Regions from separate parts of the Streptomyces sp. NPDC001406 genome, predicted to be linked through region 2. Evidence: predicted binding sites of a transcription regulator. Region 2 holds the regulator's gene; the other holds the start of a gene.
The links. The regulator HspR, encoded in region 2, represses chaperone genes until heat shock. The targets are predictions, from matches to a motif close to TTGAGNNNNNNNNNCTCAA.
Positions count from the first base shown of each region.

Region 1: the regulator HspR is predicted to act here: its motif matches at 1,894-1,912, upstream of dnaK (molecular chaperone DnaK).

Region 1 is NZ_JBIAWG010000017.1:74,665-77,830, forward strand. Features, by position in the region: gene dnaK (molecular chaperone DnaK) at 1-1,848, opposite strand, end outside; gene ACFY1J_RS35115 (OsmC family protein) at 1,980-2,405, opposite strand; partial or broken gene ACFY1J_RS35120 (hypothetical protein) at 2,471-3,166, opposite strand, start outside.
Region 2 is NZ_JBIAWG010000012.1:240,025-243,190, forward strand. Features, by position in the region: gene ACFY1J_RS28860 (substrate-binding domain-containing protein) at 1-1,062, opposite strand, end outside; gene ACFY1J_RS28865 (heat shock protein transcriptional repressor HspR) at 1,452-1,898, opposite strand; gene dnaJ (molecular chaperone DnaJ) at 1,904-3,088, opposite strand; gene grpE (nucleotide exchange factor GrpE) at 3,122-3,166, opposite strand, start outside.

The DNA.
Region 1 (3,166 bases), on a different contig from region 2:
CTTCGCGTCGCGTTCGTCGTCGACGATCTCCGCGTCGACCACGCCCTCCTCGTCCTGCGGCGGTGTGGTGCTCTCCCCGGGAGGCGGAGTCTGCTGCTGGGCCTGGGCGTACATGGCCTGCCCCATCTTCTGGCTCACGGAGGCGAGTTTCTCGACGCCGGCGCGCAGGGCGGCCGTATCGGCGTTCTGTTCAAGGAGGGTCTTCACCTCCGTGGCCGCCGCCTCGACCTCGGACTTCGTCTCGGCGGGCACCCGGTCCTCGTTGTCCCGGATGAACTTCTCGGTCTGGTAGACGAGTTGTTCGGCCTGGTTGCGGGTCTCAGCCGCTTCCCGGCGCCTGCGGTCCTCGTCGGCGTACTGTTCGGCCTCCCGCATCATGCGGTCGATGTCGTCCTTCGGGAGGGCCGAGCCGCCGGTCACCGTCATCTTCTGCTCGCGCCCGGTGGCCAGGTCCTTCGCCGAGACGTGCATGATCCCGTTGGCGTCGATGTCGAAGGCCACCTCGATCTGCGGGACGCCGCGCGGGGCGGGCGGCAGGCCGGTGAGGTCGAAGACGCCGAGCTTCTTGTTGTAGGCGGCGATCTCCCGCTCGCCCTGGTAGACCTGGATGCCGACCGAGGGCTGGTTGTCGGTGGCCGTGGTGAAGATCTCCGAACGGCGGGTCGGGATCGTGGTGTTGCGCTCGATGAGCTTGGTCATGATGCCGCCCTTGGTCTCGATGCCCAGGGACAGCGGGGTGACGTCCAGCAGGAGCACGTCCTTGACGTCGCCGCGGATCACGCCGGCCTGCAGGGTGGCGCCGACCGCCACCACCTCGTCGGGGTTGACGCCCTTGTGCGGGTCCTTGCCGGTGAGCTCCTTGACCAGGTCGGTGACGGCGGGCATCCGGGTCGAGCCGCCGACCAGGATGACGTGGTCGATCGCGGAGAGCTTCACGCCGGCGTCCTTGACCGCCTGGTGGAAGGGGGTCTTGCAGCGGTCGAGCAGATCGGCGGTGAGCTCCTGGAACTGGGCGCGGGTCAGCTTCTCGTCCAGGTGGAGGGGGCCTTCGGCGGAGGCGGTGATGTACGGGAGGTTGATCGTCGTCTCGGTCGAGCTCGACAGCTCGATCTTGGCCTTCTCGGCGCCCTCGCGCAGCCGCTGCAGCGCCATCTTGTCCTTGCCCAGGTCGACGCCGTACTGCCCCTTGAACCGCTTGACCAGGTGTTCCACTATCCGCTGGTCCCAGTCGTCGCCCCCGAGGTGGGTGTCGCCGTTGGTGGCCTTCACCTCGATGACGCCGTCGCCGATCTCCAGGAGGGAGACGTCGAAGGTGCCGCCGCCGAGGTCGAAGACGAGGACGGTCTGCTCCTCGCCGCGGTCGAGGCCGTAGGCGAGGGCGGCGGCCGTGGGCTCGTTGATGATCCTGAGCACCTTCAGACCGGCGATCTCCCCGGCCTCCTTCGTCGCCTGCCGCTGGGAGTCGTCGAAGTACGCAGGTACGGTGATCACCGCGTCGGTGACGTCCTCGCCGAGGTAGGCCTCCGCGTCCCGCTTCAGCTTCTGCAGCACCCGCGCCGACAGCTCCTGGGCCCGGTAGCGGGTGCCGTCGACGGAGCCGCTGTCCGGGAAGCGCCAGGCCCCGTCACCCATGTGCCGCTTCACCGAGCGGGCGGTGCGCTCCACGTTCGTCACGGCCTGCCGTTTGGCGACCTCGCCGACCAGTACCTCGCCGTTCTTGGCGAAGGCCACGACCGACGGCGTGGTCCTCGCCCCCTCGGCGTTGGCGACGACGGTGGGCTCGCCGCCCTCCAGGACGGCCACCACCGAGTTCGTCGTGCCGAGATCGATCCCGACCGCGCGTGCCATTGCTGTCCCCTTCCGCCCGGCGTTTCCCCGACTCCAGCACAAAACTTGAGCGGGCCGTTGTCAATGCCGGGTACCCAGAAACGGCGATGCCGCGTCCTGCGGGGACGCGGCATCCGGGGACGTGGTGCGGGTCAGGCCAGCTTCGCCGACAGAGTGATGGTGGTGCCGGTCAGGGCCTGGCTGACCGGGCAGTTCTTCTTGGCGTCCTCGGCGGCCGCGGCGAAGCCGTCCTCGTCCAGACCGGGGACGGTGCCCTCGACGGTGAGGTGGATGCCGGTGATGCCCTCACCCGGCTGGAAGGTGACGTCCGCCGAGGTGACGAGCTTGGTGGGCGGGGTGCCGGCGCCGGCCAGGCCGTGCGACAGCGCCATGGAGAAGCAGCTGGAGTGGGCGGCGGCGATCAGCTCCTCGGGGCTGGTCTTGCCGTTCGCCTTCTCCGCGCGCGACGGCCACGACACCGGCTGCTGGCCGATGCCGGAGGAGTCGAAGGTGACGACACCGTTGCCCTCGATCAGGTTGCCTTCCCAGACGGTATGTGCGGTGCGCGTGGTGGCCACGGTTGTTCCTTTCGCGTGGGAGCCCCATTCCGGGTTCTGCGTGTCCCATCCGATCACATCCGGACTCACCGCACCTTGAAGACGGGCCCACGCGGGGTGAACGGCAGCCGGCCGCCCTGCGGGATCAGATAGGCGTGTTCGCGCCGCACGCGCAGCACGTCGCACCAGCCGTCGGTGATGACCAGCACCGGGGCGCCCGGTGGGAAGTCGTCCGCCCGGTGCAGCAGGTCGATCCCGGGCTGCAGGACCGTACCGCCGCGGCCGTGCACCCGTACCCGCCCGGCGATCTCGGCGACCGGCAGATAGCCGGCGTCGTGCGGGGCGGCGTCGCAGAAGACCACCCGGGCGGCGGGCACGTCGCGGGCCTCGGCGTACGAGGCGATCGCGCCGAGCGCCTTGCCGAGCAGCGTGCGGTCCATGGAACCGGAGGTGTCGAGGACGACGCCGAAGGTGCAGCGGGCGACCTCCTCGGGCGGGAACCAGCGCCCCGCGCGCGGGATGTCGGGGGTGGACGACTGCCGGCGCGAGGGGCGCGCGTACGACCGCACCGCCTCGGGACGAGGGACGAACTCGTCGAACCAGCGGGCGAGTTGTGCGTCCCAGGGCAGCGGCGGGTGGCTGAGCGCGCGGATCTCCTCGACCAGGCCGCCGGGCAGGAAGCCGCGCTCCTGCGTCTGGTGCAGGTCCAGGCCCCGGGAAAGGCCCCGGCGGTAGAACTCGTCGAGGTCGACGTAGTCACGGGGCGGGCCGAGCGGGTCGCC
Region 2 (3,166 bases):
GCAGATCTCGGAGGTCTTGTAGATGCCGTCCGCGATGACCGTGTCCTTGATGTTGTCCTTCGTCAGGGCGGTCACGGTGACGAGCTGGGCCGGGATGTCCTTGTTGGTCGGGCTGTCGACGCGGTCCTGGGTGAGGGCGTCGAACTGGATGTCCCTGCCCTGGACCTTGGCGACAGCCATCTCGGCGGCGCTCTCGGCCTCGGCCGGGTAGGACTTGTAGACGGTCATGTACTGCTCGCCGATGACGATCCGCTGCACGCCCTCCAGCTCGGCGTCCTGGCCGGTGATCGGCGGCATCTCGGTGACGCCCGCGGCCTTGAGGGCCTTGATGACACCGGACGCCATGCCGTCGTTGGCGGAGTAGACGGCCGCGATGTTGTTCTTGCCGATCTTGTTGATCGCCTCGGTCATTTCGGCCGTGGCGTTCTCCGGCTTCCAGTCCTTGGTGTCGTACGTCTCCGCGATCGTCACCTTGCCGTTCAGCTCGGAGAGGGCACCCTGCTTGAACTGCTTGGCGTTCGGGTCGGTCAGCGAGCCGTTCACCATGACGACCTTGTCGGAGGTGTCGACGTTCGACCCCAGGGCGTCCAGCAGGGTGCGGGCCTGCACCTCGCCGACGAGCTCGTTGTCGAAGGAGATGTACGCGTCGATCGGACCCTCGGCGAGACGGTCGTACGCGATGACCGGAATGCCCGCGTCCTTCGCCTTCTTCACATCGCCCGCGATGGCGTGCGAGTCGACCGCGTCGAGCAGGATGACGTCGACCTTGTCGGCGATCATCTGCTGCATCTGCTGCGACTGCTTGCCGGCGTCCGCCCCGGCGTTGGCGTACTCGACCTTGCCCTGCTTCCTGGTGAGCTCGGCGACCTTGTTCTTGATGATGGGGTAGTCGAACTTCCCGTACCGCGTGTTCGCCGTCTCCGGCAGCAGAAGCCCCACCGTGAGGTCGTTGCCCTTGGTCGGGCTTGCGTCGGTCGAACTCCCCGAAGCGTTCAGCACGCCGCAGCCGGCGAGCGAGAGGGTCATCGTGGAGGCTGCCACAGATATGGCGATACGACGCATTCGGGGGCTCACTTCAGGTGCGTTCCGGATGTGGGGCTGCTTGCGACCCAGATGTCTGAAAAGACAACGCGGCCGCAACACCCGGCGTCAAGCCGAACTACTTAACGAGTGCGCAACACCACGCTCCGCTTCGCTTGTGGAGGTCCAGCGGAATCACCTCCAAACACCCTTTACGGACCCTCCACTCAACGGAAGTTCACGGCACGGCAAAGATCAGTACAACCAACTCCAATCCTCACGAGTCGTGATCATCGGCGGCCGTGCACCGCCTTCCGATTCGACCAGAGGATCGAATGAACCCAGCCAGCCGCGCGACCACCGCCACGCAGTGGGAGCGCATGCGAAAGGGGCCCGGAGGGTCTCCTCCGGGCCCCTTTCGCAGATCGGTGTCAGTCCTGCTGCCGCTTCGGCCGCCACACCACCAGCGCGCTGGTCTGCTGGACCTCCTGGTACGGGACCAGGTCCCGGCGGTAGGAGGCGTGCACGGCGGCCTCGCGCTGCTGCATCGCGGCCGCCGCGCCGTCCAGGGCCGCCTGCAGTTCCGCGACGCGGGACTGGAGCGCGGCGACCTGGTTCTCCAGTTCGATGATGCGCTTGATGCCGGCCAGGTTGATGCCCTCGTCCTGGGACAGCGCCTGCACCTGACGGAGCAGTTCGATGTCCCGGGCCGAGTAGCGGCGGCCCCGGCCCGCGGTGCGGTCCGGGGAGACCAGGCCCAGGCGGTCGTACTGGCGCAGCGTCTGCGGGTGGAGTCCGGAGAGCTGGGCCGCCACCGAGATGACGTAGACCGGGGTCTCCTCGGTCAGTTCATACGGGTTACGCCGACGGCCGTCCATCACTCTCAAGCTCCCTTCGCGGCCTCGAACAGCTCCGCACGCGGGTCCTCACCCGCGGTCGCCTCGCGAAACGCCTCCAGTGCGTCACGAGCCTTCCCCGACAGGTCCTTGGGAACACGCACCTCGACGGTGACCAGCAGGTCCCCGCGGGTGCCGTCCTTGCGGACCGCGCCCTTGCCCCGCGCCCGCATGGTGCGGCCGTTGGGCGTGCCCGGAGGCAGCTTCAGGGTGACGGCGGGGCCGCCGAGGGTCGGGACCCGGACCTCGCCGCCGAGCGCCGCCTCGGTGAACGTCACCGGGACGGTCACCGTGAGGTTGTCGCCCTTGCGGCCGAACACCGGGTGCTCCCCCACGTGCACGACGACATACAGATCGCCGGCCGGGCCGCCCCGCTCGCCGGGGGCTCCCTTGCCGCGCAGCCGGATGCGCTGACCGTCGGTCACCCCCGCGGGGATGCGGACCTGCATGGTCCGGGACGACTTGGCGCGGCCGCTGCCCTTGCACTCCATGCAGGGGTGCTCGGCGATCAGACCGCGGCCCTTGCAGTCGGGGCAGGGGTCGGTGAGCGAGAAGCCGCCGCCCGAACCCCGCGCGACCTGGCCCGTGCCGACGCAGGTCGGGCACACGCGCGGTGTGCCGTTCTTGTCGCCGGTGCCGGAGCAGGCCTTGCACGGGGCCTGCGAGGACATCCGCAGCGGGACCGTGGCGCCCTCGATGGCCTCGGTGAAGCTCAGCGTGACCTCGGACTCGATGTCCTGGCCGCGCCGGGGCTGCGTGCGCGTGCCCGCGCCGCCGCCCCGGTTGAACAGGCCCCCCAGGACGTCTCCGAAGCCTCCGCCGAAGCCCCCTTGGCTCTGGGCGCCGCCGCCTGCGCCGCCGCCTCCGAAGAGGTCGCCCAGGTCGAAGTTGAAGGAGCCGCCGCCCGCGCCCGGCCCCGGGCGGAAGCCGCCGTTGCCGAAGAGGGCGCGTGCCTCGTCGTACTCCTTGCGCTTCTTGGGGTCGCCGAGGACGTCGTTCGCCTCGGAGATCTCCTTGAAGCGCTCTTCCGCCTTGGCGTTGCCCTTGTTGGCGTCCGGGTGGAACTCGCGGGCGAGCTTCCGGTACGCCTTCTTGATCTCGGCCTCGGTGGCGTCCTTGGGGACGCCGAGGACCTTGTAGTAGTCCTTCTCGATGAAGTCCTTGGTGCTCATCCCCGACGTCCCTCCTTCCGTTCAGTGTTTACGTCAGCCCTCCTCCGGGCCACCGTTCTCCTTGTCGTCGGCCGCGGT